DNA from 4 places in the Glutamicibacter halophytocola genome. Region 1 is predicted to be linked to each of the others. Evidence: riboswitches for the same ligand, from Rfam matches in the RefSeq annotation. Region 1 holds a riboswitch; each other region holds the start of a gene.
The links. A riboswitch is a leader RNA that binds a small molecule or an ion and turns the genes downstream of it on or off. The one in region 1 is predicted to bind S-adenosylmethionine.
Positions count from the first base shown of each region.

Region 2: another riboswitch for S-adenosylmethionine. It lies ahead of AOZ07_RS17755 (flavin reductase family protein); the one in region 1 lies ahead of AOZ07_RS17005 (substrate-binding domain-containing protein).
Region 3: another riboswitch for S-adenosylmethionine. It lies ahead of AOZ07_RS01750 (methionine ABC transporter ATP-binding protein); the one in region 1 lies ahead of AOZ07_RS17005 (substrate-binding domain-containing protein).
Region 4: another riboswitch for S-adenosylmethionine. It lies ahead of AOZ07_RS19215 (hypothetical protein); the one in region 1 lies ahead of AOZ07_RS17005 (substrate-binding domain-containing protein).

Region 1 covers NZ_CP012750.1:3,690,893-3,696,111, forward strand. The annotation lists gene AOZ07_RS17000 (sugar ABC transporter ATP-binding protein) at 1-1,471, opposite strand, end outside; gene AOZ07_RS17005 (substrate-binding domain-containing protein) at 1,455-2,495, opposite strand; SAM riboswitch class I at 2,564-2,654, opposite strand; gene AOZ07_RS17010 (SdpI family protein) at 2,917-3,285, shown strand; gene AOZ07_RS17015 (GntP family permease) at 3,365-4,726, opposite strand; gene AOZ07_RS17020 (sugar diacid recognition domain-containing protein) at 4,983-5,219, opposite strand, start outside.
Region 2 covers NZ_CP012750.1:3,860,330-3,865,548, forward strand. The annotation lists gene AOZ07_RS17740 (DUF6941 family protein) at 1-307, opposite strand, end outside; gene AOZ07_RS18920 (hypothetical protein) at 408-557, opposite strand; gene AOZ07_RS17745 (ZIP family metal transporter) at 581-1,324, opposite strand; gene dnaB (replicative DNA helicase) at 1,386-2,741, opposite strand; gene AOZ07_RS17755 (flavin reductase family protein) at 3,401-3,901, opposite strand; SAM riboswitch class IV at 3,999-4,116, opposite strand; gene AOZ07_RS17760 (PaaI family thioesterase) at 4,488-4,904, shown strand; gene AOZ07_RS17765 (dihydrofolate reductase family protein) at 4,950-5,219, shown strand, end outside.
Region 3 covers NZ_CP012750.1:380,709-385,927, reverse strand. The annotation lists gene AOZ07_RS01765 (acyl-CoA dehydrogenase family protein) at 1-988, opposite strand, end outside; gene AOZ07_RS01760 (MetQ/NlpA family ABC transporter substrate-binding protein) at 1,082-1,954, opposite strand; gene AOZ07_RS01755 (methionine ABC transporter permease) at 1,997-2,713, opposite strand; gene AOZ07_RS01750 (methionine ABC transporter ATP-binding protein) at 2,730-3,536, opposite strand; SAM riboswitch class I at 3,622-3,711, opposite strand; gene AOZ07_RS01745 (SDR family oxidoreductase) at 3,996-4,859, shown strand; gene ggt (gamma-glutamyltransferase) at 5,077-5,219, shown strand, end outside.
Region 4 covers NZ_CP012750.1:373,172-378,390, reverse strand. The annotation lists gene AOZ07_RS01735 (LLM class flavin-dependent oxidoreductase) at 1-851, opposite strand, end outside; gene AOZ07_RS01730 (acyl-CoA dehydrogenase family protein) at 903-2,243, opposite strand; SAM riboswitch class I at 2,260-2,351, opposite strand; SAM riboswitch class I at 2,619-2,721, shown strand; gene AOZ07_RS19215 (hypothetical protein) at 2,727-2,990, shown strand; partial or broken gene acs (acetate--CoA ligase) at 3,043-5,028, shown strand; gene AOZ07_RS01715 (BCCT family transporter) at 5,102-5,219, opposite strand, start outside.

The DNA of each region.
Region 1 (5,219 bases):
CTGTGGTCACTTCGGCGGAGGGCAGCTCGGCGATGATCCGGCCGCGGTAAAGCACCAGCACCCGGTCGGCCAGGCCAACCACTTCTTCCAGGTCCACGCTGACCATCAGCGCGGCGGCTCCGTCCTGCACCAGCTGGGAAATCTGCGCGTAGATCTGCGCGCGGCTTCCCACATCCACGCCCGAGGTGGGCTGGTCCAGGACCAGCACATCGGACCCCTTGGCCAGCCAGCGGGCCAAGACGGTCTTCTGCTGGTTGCCGCCGGAGAGGCCCGAAGCCACGGCTTCGGGATCAGCCGGGCGGATATCCAGGCGCTGCACCAGCTCCTCCGCGGCATCCCGCTCCTTGCGCGCATTGAGCAGCCCAAGCCGGCGGCCGAGCTTCCGCAGGCTGGCGGCGGCAACATTCTCGCGCACGGTGTTGCGCAGGAAGATGCCATCGCGGTGCCGGTTCGATGGGACGTAGGCGCCGGCCCGGGCGACAAAGTCCGCGGCCGAAGCCACCGGGCGGCCGTGCAGCAAGGCGGTGCCCGCATGCGGATGATTGCCGGTGACCGCGTCGGCGAGCACCTCGATGCCTGATCCCACCAATCCGGTGACGGCCACGATTTCCCCGGGAGCCACCGTGAGATCGATGCCCTCCAGCTTGCCAGCCACCGACAGGCCCGAGAGCTGGAGGGCCGGCTCGCCCTGGCGGGCGGGGGCCTCGCGCTGCTGGTGCGAGAATTCGTTGACCTGGCTGCCCAGCATCAAGCCGATGACATCTGAAATGCTGTCGCCGTGCGCAAAGCTGGCATCCCCGGCATTCCTGCCGTTGCGCAGTACCGTGATCCGGTCGGTGACCTGCTGCAGTTCCTGGAGATAGTGGGAGATGAAAATAATCCCCACCCCGCGATCACGCAGGTGCCCGATGGTGCCGAAGAGCTGCTCGACCTCGTCATTGGCCAAGGGCGCGGTCGGCTCATCAAGAATCAGCACCTTGGGTTCGGCCAGCACGGCGCGGGCAATCTGGATCAGCTGCTGCTGGGCAACGCTCAGCTCGTCGACAAAGGCCGCGGTGTCCAGCTCCTGGCCGGTGGTCCGCAGGATATCGGCCCGGGCCGCCTCTTGCACGGTGCGCTCGTGGCGCCATAAACCGCGGTTTCTGGATGTGCCAAGATACAGCTGTTCGGCAACGGTCAGGCGCCCGGCCAGGTGGCGGTCCTGGTGGATCACCTCAATGCCCAGCGCTTCGGCATCGGCCGGGCGCCGTATCTGCACCGCCTGTCCAGCAAGCTCGATCTGCCCCGAATCCAGGGTGTACAACCCGGTGAGGATCTTGATCAGGGTTGATTTTCCGGCACCGTTTTCACCTACCAGGCCGAGCACTTCCCCGGCCCGCAGCTGCAGGTGGACATCGTCCAGCACGGTGACGGCGCCAAAGGATTTGCCGATCCCGGCCATGCTCAGCAGCAGGCTAGATTCCGTTGTCATTGCGCACCTGATTCACGTTGTCCTTGTCCACAAAAATCGGCTCGGCGTAGCTGGTGCTTGGTACCTGGTCGGCTTGCCCGTTGAGGAACAGCGCAATATTCGTGGCCGAGGTGGCAGCAATCTGCTTGGTGGGCTGGGCGACGGTGAACTGGTAGGAGCTCTGCGGATTCGCGATCAAGTCCAGTGCCCCGGGTTCCGCGTCGACTCCATAGAGCTTGATGTCATTATCGGTGGGATCGATAGCCTGCGCGGCGCCGATCAGCGGCATATCCCAGCAGGACCAGATCGCATCCACTTCGCCTTCGGGCAGCCTGCGCAGCTGATCCTGGATCTGGTTCTTGGCATCTTCGATGGTGCCTTCGTACTTGTCCTGCAGTTCCGGGGTGATCTTCTCGATATTCGGGTAGTCTTCGAGCACCAGGTTCAGGCTGTTGTAGCGGATCCGGCAGGGCGTCACGCCCGGGAAGCCGTTGAAGACCAGGATCTTGCCCTTGCCGTGCAGGTCTTCAGCCATGGTGCGAGCCAGTGTGGTGCCGACGTTCCAGTTATCGCTGGTGACGTTGTTCTTCGAGTACTCGCTCTGGAAGTCGATGGTGAACAACGGAATTCCCGCAGCATCCACCTTGGCCAGGGCCGGGGTGAGCGTCTGGGCATCGCCCAAGATCACCACGATGGCATCGGGCGACTGGGTAATGAGATTTTCCACGTCCGAAACGTGCTTCTCGTCCTTGGCTTCGGCCTGGGTGGCAATGACCTCTCCGCCGAGCTCCTTGATGCGTTCTTGGATTTGCTGATACACCACGCGCGAGTAGTCGTGCAGAATGTCCTTGGCCGCGATGCCCACTTTTTTGCCCTCGAGCGAAGGAACATCGTCGAGCTTCTGTTCGGTTTGCGGGTTGCTGCTTGGCGCCACGGCCGGCGCGGCTTCGGGGCGTGGTTCTTTCAGCGAGCAACCGGAGAGCAGCGTGGTTGCTGCGAGTGCGGCAGCCACAAATTTCAGGGTGTTCGGGCGAGTGCGAGTCATGCCGTCCCTCTCTTGGACATATCGAACCGAGGGATCCCGAACAGAAGTTCACGCTTCTTGCCCCGGGAGCTCCATCGAACCTGGCGTTAGCACTATCTGCAGGAGGCAGGCTTGCTGCGGCGTCGTGGAGCCAGGTCTCTCAGCCGCTCTGGATGGGGTGTTATCCGAGTCAAGCATTGATCCCGGGAGCTTGCCATCAACGCGTCACTGGAGGGAACACTGCGTCAGATCTCTTCACAAATCCCGGGCTGGCAAGGCTGGGCGGCGGCGGGCAGGCGCTAAGTCAGCGTCATATTTCCGCATATTACGGCTTCCAGCTCGTATTGGTCATGGTGCGTGAGTTCGAAGGTTCGGCCTGACTTGGGTATTGGAACATATCCCAATCATCTAGAGTGAATCCAAGGAGACCAATCGATAGGACATGCGCGTGGACCTGGCCAGCACACTGAGCCTCATGTTCGGACTGCTGGCGCTCGCGCTCACTGCGAGCACACTGGGCCGCATGGGAGCCGAAGGGCGCCTGCCGCGCAACAACAGCGTTGGCCTAAAGACCCGCCACACCATGGCCAGCGATGAAGCCTGGCTGGCAGCGCACCGTCGAGCAGCACCAACCCTTCAGCTCTTTGGCATAGCAGGCTGGCTGTTTTTGATCATCGCGGCGATCTTCTGTTTCACCCAGAATTTCACCGTAGCCTTTGCGCTGACCGCGATCGGCTTTGCCCTGGGCGTCGCCATGATGCTGGTTGCCGGATCCAAGGGAAACAAGGCCGCCAAAGAGTTCTGCCCTTGAGCTCCCTTTAAAACAGGGCACCGCGCCATCAAGGAAGGGTTCGATGATGGCGCGGTGCCCGGGGTGTATTCAGCAGTGCCTAGAGCAGAACCGCCCCCAGGATCCAGACCGTTGCAAAGGCCGCGGTGCCCTGGATTGCCGTAGCCACGCTGAGGGTCTTGTATGCAGTGATCACCGGAATCCGGCTGAGCTGCGAAACCACCCAGAAGTACGAGTCATTCGCGTGCGAGACAACCATCGCACCGGCACCCACCGCCAGGACGCTGAGCACCATTCCCAATTCGGAATCCAGCCCCAGCGAACCGAGCATCGGCGCGACCAGCGCGGAGGTGGTCACCATCGATACCGTGGACGATCCCTGCGCCGACTTCAGGGCGGCGGCAATCAGGAACGGCACCGCCAGGCCCAGGCCGAGTCCGCTCAGCGAGTCGGAGAGAATCGTGGTCAGCTCCGAGGCGGCCAGCACCGCGCCCAATGCGGCGCCAGCCCCGGTAATCAGCAAGATCGGGGCAGCGGTGCGCACCGATTCGTGCATCTGCTCATTAAAATCGCCCAGCTTGTTCTCGCCGCGCAACAGCAAAGTGGCCGAGAGCAGGCCGAAAATCAGGGCGATCACCGGCGTGCCGAGGAACGAGAGGACTTCAACCAGCGTTCCCCCGCCCAGCGGCTGGGATGGCAGCTTGGCGATAGATGAGGCACAGATCAAAACCAGCGGCACCAGGATCGGCAAGAAGGCCAAGGCAGGATGCGGCAGCTTGCCGAAGCTTGCGCGCAGCTGCTCGTAGTCCAGGTCTGCCAGATCATTCTCGTCTTCCGACGGCAAGGCGGTCCATTGGGACTTGTTGAAGCGGCTGGCATAAAACAGGCCGGCCAACGCGGAGATGGCTGCCACCGGAAGGCCAACGGCAATGATCAGCCCGAGGTTATCGGCAATGCCGATGCTCTCGGCCGCCGCCAGCGGGCCGGGGGTTGGCGGAACCATGGTGTGCGTGGCGTACAGGCCGGTCATCAGCGCCACCGAAGTAGCCAGCCCCGATACGCCGGTGCGAAGGGTGATGGCTTTGCGCAGCGAGTTCAGCACCACGTAGCCCGAATCGCAGAAGACCGGAATCGAGACAATGTAGCCAATGATTGTCAGGGTCAGATTGGGGAACCTGGTTCCCAGGACCTTGATCAGCGCGTCGGCCATGGAGATTGCGGCGCCCGATCGTTCCAGGATGATGCCGATCATCGTGCCGAAGAGGATGACCAGGCCGATATTGCCCATGGTGGTGCCGAAGGCGGTGGTGACGGTGCCCGCCACTTCGGCCAGGGGAATCCTGTAGGCGAAGGCGGCAAGGATAGCTGCGCCAATCAACGCGAGGAAGGGGCTGATTTTCCAGCGTGCGGTCACCAGCACAATGGCGACCACGAGGATCAAGAGAACAATAAGTTCGTACACGGCAGGTTGGCTCCTTTGCCACTATGTGTGGATCGCTGTCCAGCAAAGCGGCTCAAGCTCTGGGGGTTGGATCAGCCAGGCCCGGATTTCTTCGGTTTCGCTGACCCTGGACAGCAGGTGATGTGCCAATAGTAGGAAACCGGCGCCGGATTGCCTATGGGCATGCGACCGGGTTTCCCGGCATGATCCTGCGAGAATATGTGCACGGCCCCGTCAGATGGAATTTATCGAGGCTCGCCTGGTGCTGCCGGTGCCGCTAGAAAATCTGCATCTCGTCAAGTGCAATGCGCGCGTACACGGCATGCTGCAGCCGCAGCGATTCATTGGCTTGGCGAATATCGGCGCCGGTGACCTGGCCGATCCTTTCCAGCCGCTGCACCAGGGTATTGCGGTGAATGTGCAAGGCTTCGGCGGCCTGCGACATGGCGGATGCCGCGGCGACCACCAGCAGGGTTTTTGCTTGTTCTTGATTCAGCGCCCGGGCCGGTGCCGC
Region 2 (5,219 bases), 170 kb from region 1:
CAGCCGTGAAGACAAGACCCACTTTCCCTTCATATGGGTTTACCGCCTGTTTCGGATTCATTGTGGTTTCCAAGACAAGTCCGCTTGACCCATCATCATTCCCGACCCTTATCTTGACTGGGAATGGCGCTCCACCTTCTCTAGCCCGGATACGCCCAGCGACGTGCAACGTCAGCGGGGCCGGTAATGAAGGCAAGGCGACTCGAGTGAAGCTCGCGCCCACTGCCGTAAGGCTGTCCCCTTCGACTCGCGCGAATTCCGCTAAGAAGGCGTAGTCAAGCTCGGGAAGATTCTCCAACGTCGTCATGCGTCCGATCATATCCATGGAACGGCGCGCGCGTAAGAAAAACTTTCTCGATTACGAGAGATTCAGCTTCAGGCTCAGCAGATCAAATATCGAATCCCAATTACTCCGTTGTCACGGTGGTGACCGCCATGGATTCAAAGGCAACGAGGAACACCAGAACAAACATGCCCATGGTGGTGGCCAAGAATTGCGGTGCGTAAATGGTTTCTGTAGCTGGCGCAGGATTGTGGCTACTACGTCTTAGGGGCATGCCCTAATCATGCCAGTTTTCTGCTATCCGCCCAGAACATGCAGGGCGAATGCCGACAGGAAGCCACCGGTGACCAGCAGCCCGGTGTAGTCATGTTCAACAGAATAGGCTTCTGGAATCATCGAGTCGGCAATCATGGTCAGGATTCCGCCTGCGGCAACTGCCGTGGCAAAGGCCAGGGCTTCTTCAGGCATGGATTGCATGGCCAGTGCCCCGGCAAAGGCAGCCAGCCCACAAGAAATCGCGATGGAACCCCACAGAAGGGCAATCGAGGAACCTTTGCGGCCGGCGCTCTTCATTTGAGCCGTGCTGGCCAGCCCTTCGGGAATGTTGGAAATGAAAATGGCAATGAGCATGGCGGGGTTGATGCTCGCGCTAGCCACAACGCTCAGGCCCAGTGCCACGGATTCGGGAATGCCGTCGATCAAGGCTCCCACCGCCAAAGCGGTGCCCGCAGGTTCGCCGCCCTGAGCGCTGCCCGAGGCTTTTTGACGCCTTGTGGTGCGCCAGGCCAGTACCCGATTGGCCGAGAAATACAGCGCGGCGCCCACCAGCACACCGGCCGCCGTTGCCAGGAGCCCGCCAGTTTCGAAGGCCTCGAGTACAAGCTCAAAGCTCAGTGCACTGACCAGCACTCCTGCGCCGAAGGCCATGATCGCGCAAACCCAGACCTTCGGAATTTTCAGCCACCAGGCGGCGCCAGATCCCAGCAACAGCGCCGATCCGGCTACCGTGCCCCAAAGCAAGGCCTGCAAAGAAGCGAACATGGCACCCACTATAGCCAGCAAGCCGCCGGCTTAGTAGCTGCCATGTCGGTTCTGACTGGGATTAACCCTCGGAGGACATATTGCTGAAGCGCGAGTAGTGGCCTTGGAATGCCACGGTGATGGTTTTGGTGGGACCGGCACGGTGCTTGGCGATGATCACGTCGGCCTCGCCTGGACGGTTTTCCTTGTCATACACATCATCACGATGCAGCAGGATCACCATATCGGCGTCCTGCTCAATGGAACCGGATTCACGAAGGTCCGAAACCATTGGCCGCTTATCGGTTCGCTGTTCGGAACCACGGTTCAGCTGCGACAGCGCGATCAGCGGAACATCGAGCTCCTTGGCCAGCAGCTTGAGGTTACGCGAGAACTCGGAAACTTCCTGCTGGCGTGATTCCACGCGCTTGCCCGAACTCATCAGCTGCAGGTAGTCGAGGATGATCATGCGCAGCTCATTGCGCTGCTTCAGGCGGCGGCACTTTGCGCGGATTTCCATCATGGACATATTCGGCGAATCGTCGATGAACAGCGGCGCTTCATTCAACCGGCCCATGGTGGTGGCAATCTTGGTCCACTGCGCGTCCTCCACCGAACCCTTGCGCAGGTCCTGGAGCTGGATGGAGGCTTCTGCCGAAAGCAGGCGCATCGCAATTTCATTGCGGCCCATTTCCAGGGAGAAGAAGACGGTGGCCATGTTGTTCTTGATGGCGGCGGACCGGGCGAAGTCCAGCGCGAAGGTCGACTTACCCACTGCAGGACGGGCCGCGATGATGATCATCTGGCCGCCCTTCAGGCCCTGGGTCAGCTCGTCGAATTCGTAGAACCCGGTGGGCACGCCGGTGATGCCGTCGCCGGCGTTCGCGGCGTTTTCGATTTCGTCTACGGTGCCTTCGATGATATCCGAGAGGCGTACGTAGTCTTCGCTGCTGCGGTTTTCCGCAACCTTGTAGACCTCGGCTTGCGCTTCGTTGACGATGGCATCGACTTCTCCATCGGGCGAGTAGCCCATCTGGACGATGCGGGTTCCGGCGTCCACCAGGCGGCGCAAGACGGCGCGCTCGCGCACGATTTCTGCATAGTAGCCGGCGTTAGCGGCGGTGGGCACCTGCTGAATGAGGTTGTGAAGGTAGGCAGCGCCACCCACGCGGGAAATTTCGCCGCGCTTGGTCAGCAAGTCGGCCACGGTCACGGCATCGGCAGGTTCGCCTCGGCCGTACAAATCGATAATGGCTTCGTAGATGGATTCGTGAGCCGGACGGTAGAAGTCGGTTCCGCGCAGCGCCTCAACGACGTCTGCGATGGCGTCCTTGGATAGCATCATGCCACCGAGCACGGACATCTCGGCTTCGACGTCCTGTGGCGGCTTGCGCCCTGCGTCGGATTCTCGTCCTTCGTAAACCGGCTCAGCACTCATTGCAGACACTTCCATCCCCTATTGACCCCAGGGGGAAAAATCTTCCTTGCCAGATGGCAACGTTCCAACCTGCTAGTTGATGCCAACAGTTCAATGGATTACGTCTGTGGATATTTCTGCCCCAAAGCCAACAGTAGGGCCGATGTTTACCCACGTAAACCCCATTATCCACAGGTTCTGTGCATAACATACCCTCAGCTGTGGACTAGCCTGTTCACTGTCTGGGGAGAACCCTGTGGATTATTGTCAAGTACCCAACAGTAATAGTTATTGACTAGGCTTTTTGTATTTTCACATCTGTGGACAGGGAAATATTTTGTTGAAGATAGCGATATGTTCCCAGTAGTTATCAACACCCAAAAACGCCCGCAATACAGGGTTTATTGCAGTTTTCACACAGTTCTGCACATCTTGCCCACAGACGTGTGGATAACCATGTGGATATCCACGGAATCATAAAAGGCTTAGTCACCGGCCTTTAGCACGGTCAACTCGGCAAGTTATGGCCAATAGTCCACATTTTCGCGTAGCGGTCGCGATCCACACCGTGGATAACTATTTGCCTGGCGTTGAACGCGTCCCGAAACGCGACTAGGCCCGGAGCAGATCACCATCAGGGAATCCACGCCGGGCCTTCGGGAAACTACCCCTCAGAAGATTTAGACGAGCTCAGGAACTGGGATTGAATGAAATCGGGAATCATGGAAGATCTGCGGCGAGTGCAGTGATGTGTGATGCCCATGCACCTCCAAAAGCACAACCCAGTGGTCACCAGCTTCGACTTCGTTGTAAATCGACGTTTCCAGCCAGAGGGTGGACTCTTCAATGAACAGAGCGCCCTGCTCGGAAACCACGGTATCCACGCCGAGGAATCGATCGCCCTTCTTCGAAGCGATCTGCGCGCAGACCCCTCCATTAAGATCGCTGAGAACCGAAACACCAATGTGGCTGGCCTCGCGCAGTTTCGGCCAGGTGTTGGAGGTCTTCTGGACTGCAAACATCACCAATGCCGGCTCCAGCGAAACCCCGACAGTGAATGAGGATGCAACGATGCCGGTTTTCACGCCGTCCACTTCTGCACACAGAGCGGCCACGCCTGAGGGATGTTGAGCGAAAACCTTGCGTAGGGTTAGCGGGTCAAGTTCACGATTCAATGACATGGCTCGATTCCTTCGGTTCTTGCCCACCGCGTCAGACCCAGCGGGAACAGCGGTTCGGGATGATCCGAATCCGGTTGCCACTGAGGTTTCACGCCGTGCGCGGTACTTGTTCTGACACCATTTGGCGCAAAACCGAATCCTCACCTGGAGCACCCCACTACCGTTGAGAGGGTTGCCGATCAGCAAGCCAGGGCTTTTAGCTGATGCTCTTGATTCTGCTTAAAACAATATGACTCATGACGAAGCACCGTCAAACAATTCACTTCTCAAATCGCAATATTCAACAAAATATTCGACAGTGGCTCAGTTTTAGGGTCATGGAACAGTCCTTTATTCACCAATTCGGACCGCTTCAGGCACTTCAGCCGGCCATGAAGGTGTGAGCTTCGTCGTAACGCATTAACTTATGGCACGGCTAAATATCTTCCGGCATCTGCGCTTCGTGGAAAATCGGCGCCAGGGTTCGCCATCAAGGATCTTCCCGCAAGGATTGCCGCGTACTTCAGCAGGTAAAGTGCAAATAATTGAACCGCAAGCCCCACCACTCGAACAGGCGCACCGCGCCCCGACACTTTTGGAGTCACCCGTGAGTTCCCCAGCACAGCGAATCCCCGACAAGACCAGCCGCTTCACTGACAGCATTGGCCTGGTCTTTGACGACATCACCGCCACTTCCGTGCGAGGCCATGCCGATCTCAATGAAAAGCACCACACCCCGTGGGGCGTCGTACATGGAGGTGTCTATGCCTCCATGATTGAAAGCGCCGGCAGCGTTGGCGCCAGCTACGCGGTCTCAGAGCGCAATCAATTTGCTGTGGGCGTTCACAATGCCACCGACTTCCTGCGTCCCTCTACCGGTGCGCGCGTGCAGGTTGCGGCCAAGGCGCTGTTCCAAGGCAAGACCCAGCAGTTGTGGGAAGTTGTCATCACCGATGAGGCCAGCGGAAAGGAACTCTCGCGTGGACAATTGCGCACCCAAAACGTAGATATGCCCAGCGCCTGAGCGTATCCTAGGTGGCACCTAGCGGATCAGCTTCGGAGGCTTGCCATGAGTGCCACCTATACCTTTGACGTGTTCAGCAGCCTTGATGGCTTCGGCAGTGCAGGCAGCGATTGGGGTGGCTACTGGGGAAAACAGGGGCCCGAGCTGTTGGCCCATCGCCTCGGGCTCTACACTCCCCCATGCCGCATGGTTTTCGGAGCAAACACCTTCCGCTTGTTTAGTCTCTTCTGGGCAGAAATCGAGATGAATCCCGAGGTTGAAGACGCGTGGGGCGTGGCTTTGCACGACAAGCCCGCCACCGTCATCTCCACCACC
Region 3 (5,219 bases), 600 kb from region 1:
GGGCCTGCTGCACGGCCAGCTCTGCACGCAGGTAGGCTGCTTCCGGGTCAAGCCCCAGCTGCTGGTCAACGGCTGCGTCCAGTTCCCGGGCAGCCATGGTGACAATGGATTCTGCGGCAAATACGTTGGCCGCCAGGCGTCCCACGAGTTCCTGGATCTGCGGATCATCCTTGAACAGCGAACCGGAGCCGGTATTAAAGGTACGGGTTCTGGTGGCCACGATGCTGGCAGCTTCATTTCGGGCAGCCTTGCCGATGCCTACCAGTACCGAAAGCAGGCACAGCTGGAAGAAGGCCGGTTCCAGGGTGGACGCCACCTTGCGCTGGATAATGTTCTCCGGCGCGACAAGAACTTCAGAGAAAATGGCGGTACCGGTGCCGGTCAGCGGCTGGCCAAAGCCATCCCAGTCATCAAGTATTTCAACGCCTTCGGCATTCCGGTCAACGACGGCATACTGGCGGCCTTCGACCCCTTCGGTCGTTGCCATGACCACAATCCAGTCGGCAAAAATCGACCCTGTGGTGTAGTACTTTTCGCCATGCAGAACCCAGCCGACGGTCTTCTTCACCAGTTTGGTATTCGTGGTGCCCAAAGCATTGCCACCGCGCTCGGTGGCGGCATTGCCGAAGATCTGCCCCTCAAGCACCTTGGGGAACCAGCGGTCCTGGAATTCTGCTGGCTGCAGGGAGATGGTTTCAACGAAGGAGAAGTGGCTGCGCAGCAGGTGCGCCACGTTGGAGTCCGCTGCAGCCAGCTCGATCAGCAAGCGGAACAGGTGCTCATGGCTAATCGGTGATCCGCCATGGCTCTCTGGCACGCGCAGCGTGGTAAATCCGGCCTCTTTGAGCCACTGCACCTGCTCAAAGGGCAGGATGCGCCTTTGTTCCCGCTCGCGGCTGCCTTCGGCGATTCGGGCGAAGACCGCGCTGAAGCGGTCGAGAAGCTCCTGATATCTGCTCTCGGCAGCTGCCGTGGCGACAATCGTCATTGGTTCTCCCTGCAGGACGTCGATAATTTGAGTACTAGGTCGGAAAAGTGGCGGCCCCGCGACACGGAAAAGCGGCGTCGCGGGGCCTATGGCCTACTTGTTCCAGGTCGCGAAGTCTGCTTCCAGATCGCGATCCCATGGGGTGCCCAGCGCACCGTCAAGATAGCTCGCATACCATTCGCGCACCTCGTCGGAATGGTAGGCCTCTTCCAGGGCCTTGCCCTTTTCGGTGTCCATGAAGCCTGGCTTCGCGGCGATGATGTTGATATATGGCAGCGCCTCTTCTTCCTTTTCAAAGAGCAGCGCATCCTTCGGGGTGAGCCCGATTTCCGCACCGAGGCGGGCGAAGAGGAATCCTGCATCCACGTCGGGAAGCGTCTTGGACAGCGACTGCTGATCCACCTCGACAAATTTGAAGTTCTTGGGGTTCTCCAGGATGTCGTTCTGCGACAGGTGGATCACGCTCTTGCCTTCGGTGACCTTCAAGAGCCCGGCCCGATCCAGCAGCGCCAACGCGCGGCCGTTGTTGGCGGTATCCACAGGAAGGGCAATGGTCGCACCGTTAGGCAGGTCCTTGATGTCGTCGTACTTCTTCGAGTACACGCCTGCCGGCGAGCTGTACATGTAGAAGGCCGGCTCCACGTCGACGTTCTGGTCCTTCTTGAACTGTTCAAGGTAGGCACCGTGCTGGAAGAAGTTGGCATCGTATTCGCCGTTGGACACCACGTGGTTTGGCTGCACGATGTCGGTGACATAGGTGGCTTCCAGGGTCCAGCCCTTTTCAGCCAGCAGCTTCTGGGCGATTTTGGTTGGTTCCTGGGATGGAGCCGATTCGGTGACGATGACCTTGATGGTCTTATCCCCCGAGCTGGCCTCTGGGCCGCCTACCAGGCCGCAAGAAGTCAGTGCGAGAATTGCGGCGGAGCCGGCGGTGAAGGTCAAAAAGGTGCGGCGGGATAAAGCCATGGTGTTGTCCTTTGATGAATTGCGAGTTGAGTGGTTCAGTGTTTAGCGCTTGTCAGCGGCGCGCGATAGCCGGGTTCCGAAGAATTGAACTGCGTGGACCAGCAGGATCATCAAGACGATGGCCAGCAGCATGACTCCGGTTTCATAGCGGTAGTAGCCGTAGCGGATGGCGAAGTCGCCGATGCCGCCGCCGCCAACGAGACCGGCCATGGCCGAGTACGAGATGAAGCTGACCGTCATGATGGTGATGGAAGACAGCAGCGCCGGCTTGGCTTCGACCAGCAGCACTTCACGGATGATCTGTCCGCGCGTGGCTCCCATGGCCTGCGCGGCTTCGACCACTCCGTTGCCCAGCTGGCTGATGTTCTGCTCCACAAAACGGGCGAAATACGGGATCGCGTTGATGGTCAGCGGCACGATAACCGCGGCGGTGCCAATAGTCGTTCCCACAACAAATCGGGTGAACGGAATAATGGCGATCAGCAAGATCAGGAATGGGAAGGAGCGGATCGTATTCACCAGCCCGTCAACAATCTTGTGCACTCGCGGACGCGGGCGCAAGCCGTTGGGAGACATCGAATAGAGCCAGATGCCCAGCGGGGTTCCCAAGAGAATGGCGATCGGGATCGAAACCAGCAGCATCGCAAAGGTCTGTGCCATGGCCACCCAGATTTCCGGGGCCAGTTCCACAATGCGGTCAAGGCTGAATGCTGCTGCGCTGCCGTTGCTCGTGGCTAGCACTACTGAAGTGAAGTTCATTGGTAATCCAGGTTCTCTATACGCGGGTTACGTTGGCGGCAAGGTCTTGGGCCTGCTTGGGCTGGCGGTTCAGCGTGATTTCATCGCTGATCAGGTAGCGGCCGATAGGCGTCTTTGGTTCAAAGCCTGGTTCTTGTAGCGAGCTCAGGGCGAACTCTTCCACGACCGCGGCGTCTTCCATCACCGAGACCTTGTCGGCGATGGCCTTAATGACATTCATTTCGTGGGTGACGATAACGGTGGTGATGCCAAGGCTGGCGTTAATGTCGCTGAGGTACTGGAGCACCGAGGTAGTGGTTCGCGGATCCACCGCGCTGGTAGGTTCATCGCACAACAAGACCTTGGGCTCGGTGACCAGCGCGCGGGCGATGGAGATGCGCTGCTTCTGCCCGCCCGAGAGCTGTCCAGGATAGGCGGACGCCTTGTCGGCGAGGTCCACGATGGATAGTGCTTCCAGGGCACGTTCGCGGCGTTGTTTCTTGGGCACACCGGCGAACTTCAGGTTCAGTTCAACGTTCTGTTGCGCGGTGCGATTGTTCAGCAGGTTGAAGTGCTGGAAGATCATCCCGATCTCATGGCGCTGCTTGCGCAACTCGCCTTCGCTCAGCCCGGTCAGTTCTACGCCGTCAACAAAGACCTGGCCCGAGGTCGGGCGCTGGAGCAAATTGATATTGCGCAACAGCGTGGATTTGCCGGCACCGGAAAAACCGATAATACCGTGAATGCTTCCGGCTTGAATATCCAGCGTGACATCCTTGACGGCCGTGAACTGGTCGCGGCCTTTGCCGAAGGTTGTTGTTACGTTCTCAAGACGAATCATCATCGCTCCCTTGATGCTTGGTTATGCGGAGCGTACTTCGCAAGAAACCATCTGCTGGGGACAGATTTTTCCGTCGCGAAGTGAAAGTACTCCATCGGTCCTGGCTGTAGCACCGCTCCCATACGGGTGGTTGCTGCGACGTCGTTGAGCCAGATCTCTCAGTCGCTCTGGATGGTGTGTGTTCGGTTGTACCGCCCGAACAATTCAAGTCTGTCCTCCATGGATGCAAGCCGGCAAACGTTACGTCAATCAGCGTCATGAAGTCGCAGTTCGGACGGACCGGGAAAGGAATCACGCAATAATCCGCGTAGCAATACGAAATATTTCGTCACTTGCTCCCTTTAAGACGAAAAGGCTTGAAGAACTTGCACCTCTGGCCATCGATGCGCCAGCGATCATGGTGCGGGAATTCTGTGCTGGGCGCCGTGGTTGTACTGGAGTGCAAACCTACGAGAGGACTTCATGAAGATCGCAATTACCGGTGCCACCGGACAACTTGGACGACTGGTCATCGATGCATTGCTGCGGCGCGGAGCCGACCCCGCCCAGCTGGTTGCCATCGGCCGTTCGGAAGAGAAGCTGGAACCCCTGGCCGGCAAAGGTCTTCAGACGCGCGTCGCCGATTACAACGTGGAGGCCAGCCTGGTCGCCGCGCTGGAGGGCGTCGACAAGCTGTTGCTGGTTTCGAGCAGCGAAGTGGGCCAGCGGGCAACCCAGCATGAAAATGTCATCACCGCTGCGCAACGCGTCAACGTCAAGCTCATCGCCTACACCTCCATCGCCAATGCCCTCACCGGCAACATGAAACTGGCGCAGGAGCATATCGCCACCGAACACCTGCTGGCTGGTTCCGGCATCGGCTACGTCCTCTTGCGCAACGGCTGGTACACGGAAAATTACACCGATCAGCTCCTGGGCTACCTGAACAGCAAAGTCGTGCTCGGCGCCGCGGCCGACGGCAAGATCAGCGCCGCCACGCGCGCGGACTATGCCGAGGCGGCTGCTGCGGTATTGCTCTCGGAAGCCGGGGAAGCCGGGAAGATCTACGAACTGGGCGGGGACAAGCCTTTCACCCTCAGCCAGCTCGCCGGGGCTGTCGGCGCTGCCGCGGGACAAGATGTCGCCTACCAGGATATGGACCCTGAAAAGCTGGTTGAGATCTACACCGAATCAGGTGTTCCCGCGGTGTTCGCTGACATTCTGGTGGATACGGACCTGCGCATTCGCGAAGGCGCCCTGGAAGTGCATTCCGGGGACTTGGCACGGCTCATTGGCCGCGCGCCTACCTCCCTTGGCAAGGCGATCAAGGACGCCCTGGCCCGCTAAGGCAGGCTGGTATTTTCACCGTTGGAGGCAATCAGCCAGGGCGATTCATGGGCCGCTGGTTGCCTCCGGGTTTTAACGGCATAGCGCAAAATAATCCTTCGACCAGCGCGGAAATAGAGCATGCAATACAAAATGGCGCGTGTCACAACGCTGGCGAATCCAGTCCTTCCCGTAAATTGACGCATACTTCATCCCCACCTTTTCAGGAGATCAGAGTATGCAACGATCAAGTTTGCGCGCCCTGGCTGGCGCCGCGATTCTCTCCCTGGGCCTTGGCGCATTCAGCGCGATCCCGGCGAGCGCCGATCCACGGCACACCGAAAAGAATCCCACGGCCACCGGCACCGGTGGCGCGGTCTC
Region 4 (5,219 bases), 590 kb from region 1:
GTCTGCATCGCGAAGATCTTCACATCGTAGCGGTCGCGGCCGGCGGCCTCTGCGGCATCGCGGATCTTGGCGACGGTGGCCTTGAGGATTTCACGGGTCGGGCTGGTGACAAATACTGCTTCAGCGTTTTCCGAGGCGAACTTGATGCCGCGCGACGAGGCGCCGGCCTGGTAGATCACCGGGGTGCGCTGGATGGAAGGCTCGGTGATGGCGATTCCGGGCACCTTGAAGAATTTTCCTTCGTGCTCGATGCTGTGCACCTTGGCCGGGTCCGTATAGATCCCGGTTTCCTTGTTGTTCTGCACGGCGTCGTCTTCCCACGAGCCTTCGAGCAGCTTGTAGACGACCTCGAGGTATTCATCGGCGTGATTGTACCGCTCGTCGTGCTCCATCTGGTCTTCCTGGCCCATGTTGCGGGCGGCCGATGGCAGGTACCCGGTCACGACATTCCAGCCCACGCGGCCGTTGGTCAGGTGGTCCAGGGTGGCCAGGCGGCGGGCGAAAGCGTAGGGGTGCTCGTAGGCGGTGCCCGCGGTGACGCCGAAGCCGAGGTTCTCGGTGACCGCTGCCATGGCGGAGACCAGCATCATCGGGTCATTAACCGGGGCCTGGGCGCCGGAGCGCAACGGGGACTCATTGGTGCCGTTGAAAACATCGTAGGTGCCCAGGACATCGGCGATGAACAGGCCGTCGAACTTGCCCTTTTCCAGTACCTTGGCCAGGTGGGTCCAGTAGCCGATGGTGTTGTAGGTCGAGGCCTTGTCATCCGGGTGGCGCCACAGGCCTGGCGACTGGTGCACCACGCAGTTCATGTCGAATGCGTTGAAGAGAATTTCGCGCTGCTGGCTCATTGATGTTCCCCTTGCCGTGGTTGGGTAGTGGTGAAGATTTGTGGTTCGCGCTCAGGCGCCGTGGGCTCGATGGTTGCTGTCTTCGCCGGTGACCGAGAGTCGTTGCGGCTGGACCGCATTGATCTCGTAATCCCCCACAATGCGGGCCTTGTAAATGGCCGGGTTGTGGGTGGCGATGGTCCGGGCGTTGCGCCAGTGCCGGTCCAGGTTGCAGATGACGCTGGTCGAGGATGCGCCCAGGCCGTCAAAGAGCTTGCTGGTGGCACCGATGACGAGTGGCTGGACGATGGTTTGCGCCCGGTTGGCTGCCAGTTCGCAGACCGCATAGCGTTCCTCGTCGTTGAGCCCCGGATCCACCAGTGCGGCTTCGACTTCAAGGACGGCGCCGATCACGACCGAGTCCGCGGCGAAGGATTCTGCGGACACCTCGCCGACCAGTTGCAACACCTGTGGTTCGCGGTGCACCGGAACGCCGGTGCCGGTGGTGAAGATGCGGGTGCGGTTCTGCACCGAAATGCGCAGGTCATTCAGGGCCGCCCGGGCGATACCTGCCTGCACGGCCATGAGCACCAGCTGGAAGATCGCCGCTTCGGAGTCGTTGCTCTGCTGCGGCATGAACGTGTCCACCGGGACCTGGTGGAACTCTGTGGTTCCGGTGCCGGTGAGCCCCTGGCCAAAGCCATCCCAGTCATCAAGGATCTTGACGCCGCTGTGCTGGGTGGAGACTACCGCGATCTGGCGCCCGGGCAGTTCCGGGTGGGCCACGGCCACGGTGGTCCAGTCGGCAAAAATGGTGCCGGTGCAGTAGTACTTTTCACCGTCCACCAGCCAGCGGCCATCAACCTGGCTCACCTTGGTGTTCAGCGTACCCAGGGCATTGCCACCGCGTTCGGTGTAGGCGTTGCCGACAATTTGCCCGGCGGCGATGCGGGCGGTCCACTTGCTGCGCAGCTTTTGGTCGTCGAGGACCAGCACGTTTTCCACGAACGCGATATGCGCGCGCCACAGCTGGCCGACATGCGAGTCGGCTTCGGACAGCTCGATGAGCAAGCGGAACACGTCGACCAGGCGCGCGCCGTATCCGCCCTCGGCAACCGGGATGCGCAGTGCGCCGAAACGTTCGCGGTTGAGCAGGCCTACTTGCTCGAAGGGCAGAACGCGGTTGCGGTCGCGGTCCTTGGCGGTGCTGGCGATTTGCGCGAAGACCGGACGGAAGATTTCAGCCAGCCGGTCGTATTGCTCATCCGCGCCGGGGCCGGGGGTGACCTTGAGCAGTTGCCGCGTGGGCAGCTGCTCTTCGAAGTCGTCTAGTCCCATGGCGCTAGCCTGCGAAGGATCGCTGAGATGGTTGAAGTCCAAACCGGAGGTGTTTGGCAACTCGCCAAATGACATTAAAAGTCCTCAATTCTTTCCATCGGTCCTGGCGGTAGCACCGTCTCCCTTTTCGGGTGGTTGCTGCGGCGTCGTCGAGCCAGATCTCTCAGCCGCTCTGGATGGGTCGTCATTCATTTGTAGCCGTAATAAACCGATGCATCCAAGCCACGAAGTCACATTTCGACCTTGGGCGGTTCCGAGATGACCGGCAGGTTGAACAGCTAATGGCGCATCATGCCGAAGATGAATTGCCCATATTCGCCCATTATCGATCAAACCGGCATTCAATGAAATAAATAACGAAATATCCCGCGCATGTGGCACAGTTATCGAAGATTTTTCATGTTACGCAAGATTTGCATTCAATTCCTTCGAAACCCTGTAATAGACGTGTAACCATCCCGAGCGGCCGAGAGATCTGGCTCAGTGACACCGCAGCAACCACCTATGGAGGACACCTTCCATAGGCCGGTGCTACCGCCAGGACCGATGGAGATGATCATGGCACTGTGCTTTGCGCAGCCTCAAATGCAGTACCCGGGCCTCGCATCCATGGCGCTGGGCGCCGGCCTCGCCAATTTCTCGCGCAGATTCGCCACCACGGCACAGAGCCGCACCGCGCTTTCAGGCTCGCAGCCGCAACGGGCTATGGGCAAAGACAGGCAATTCGCCTCGGCCAAGAACCTCCAGGGCACAAGCAACAGCTGGCCTTCCTCGGAATACTTGCCGTTGCCCTGCTCGCTGCCTCCGAACGCCGCGCCATAAAAGCCCCGGGCCCGAGGGCACTAGCGATCAAGTACCAAACCAGCCACCGAATAGACACTCCAAGGAATACTCTGTAATGACCATCGAATCGGCACCAACCTCTGCATTTGCCTCAGAGGAAGCACGCCAAGCATTCTGGGACGACGCGGCACGCCTCCTTGATTGGGACACCAGCTGGCATACCACCAGCCAGATCCTCCCAGCTGACCCGGAAGCCAAGCGCGGACCGCAGATCTCCTGGTATCTGGGTGGCAAGCTCAATGCCGCGGTGAACTGCGCCGACCGGCATGTGGCCGCCGGCCGCGGAGACAAGGTCGCACTGTATTTCGAGGGCGAACCCGGCGACCGGGTGGCCGTCACCTACAAGAACCTGCAAGAACGCATCAGCCAGGCCGCCCACGCTTTGGAATCCTTGGGCGTGGCCAAAGGCGACCGCGTGGTCATCTACCTTCCGGTCCTCATCGAAACCGTCGTCATCACGCTGGCCTGCGCCCGCATCGGCGCCGTCCACTCGCTGGTCTTCGGCGGATTCTCTGCCGAAGCGTTGAAGTTCCGCGTGGAAGACACGAAGGCCAAGGTGCTGGTGACCACCGATGGCCAATTCCGCCGCGGCACCTCGGTGCCTGTCAAGGACAATGCCGACGAAGCGGTCTCCGGCGAGAATGAAATCGAAAAAGTGCTGGTCATTCGACGCACCGGCGATCAGATCCCGTGGACCGAAGGCCGCGACGTCTGGTGGCACGATGTTGTCGACACCCAGCCCACCGAACATGAAGCGCAGTTCTTCGACTCCGAAACTCCGCTGTTCATCATGTACACCTCCGGAACCACCGGACAGCCCAAGGGCCTGGTGCACACCACCGGTGGCTACCTGACCCAGGCTGCCGCCAGCTACAACATGCTCTTCGCCAACCCGGATGCCTCCCAGCGCGAGAATGACGTGCACTGGTGCACCGCGGACCTGGCATGGATCACGGCCCACACCTATGAGATCTATGGACCGCTATCCAACGGCGTCACCCAGGTGATTTATGAAGGCGTGCCCAACGCGCCGCATCCCGGACGCCACTTCGAAGTCGTCGAACGCTACAAGGTCACCAGCTACTACACGGCCCCGACCTTGGTCCGCTCGTTGATGGGCTGGTTCCCCGAGGGCATTCCCAAATCCTACGACCTGTCCTCCATCAACGTCGGCGGCACCGTTGGCGAAGCCGTTAACCCGGAGGCCTGGCGGTGGCTGCGCGAACAGCTTGGCCGTGATACCCCGGCAGGCATTCCGATGGTGGATACCTGGTGGCAGTCCGAGTCCGGGGCGACGGTCCTCTCCCCTTTGCCGACCGACGACTACTTCAAGCCAGGTTGCGCCGCCCGTGCCCTGCCGGGCGTTTCCGTGGATATCGTTGATGCCCAGGGACAGCGAGTTGAGCCCAATACCCAGGGCAATATTGTCATCACCCGCACCGGCCCGTCCATGGCGCGCACGGTATGGGGCAACCCTGAACGCTACTACACCAGCTACTGGGAGAAGTACGTCCAGCAAGGCTGGTTCCTCGCCGGCGATGGGGCACGTTTTGACGAGGATGGAGATATTTTCATCCTGGGCCGCACCGATGACGTGATCAATATTTCCGGGCACCGGTTATCGACCATTGAAATCGAGTCTGCGCTGGTCACCAACTCCGGTGTCGTCGAGGCCGGCGTCTGCCCCACCCCGGATGCAAAAACCGGACATGCGGCCACCGCCTTCGTGGTGCCCCTGGACAAGTCGCTGATTGGCGAAAACCCTGATGAGCAGCTCGCCGCGCGCCAGGCACAATTCATAGCTGAGCTTCGTTCCACGGTAGCCACCCAGATAGGCCCGATTGCCAAGCCGCGCGATGTGCTGCTGGTACCGGATGTTCCCAAAACCCGTTCGGGCAAGATCATGCGCCGCCTGCTCACACAGCTATTTGAAGGAACCACGCTGGGTGACACCACCAGCCTGCAGAATGAACCGTGCATTCCCGAGATCAATGCAATCTGCCGGGCACGCCGCTAAAGCGCAACTGAAGAAAATCCGCTTTAAATAGTCGAAGCCACGTCCCGCGGGACGTGGCTTCGACTATTTGATGCTAGGAATCCTTGGATTCGGAAGAATCCGTGGACGGTTCCACAACAGCCTCGGTAACTATCACCGGAGCTGAATCCACCACACCATCTTCCGGCTTCCCGGCCGGCTTGATGATGGGA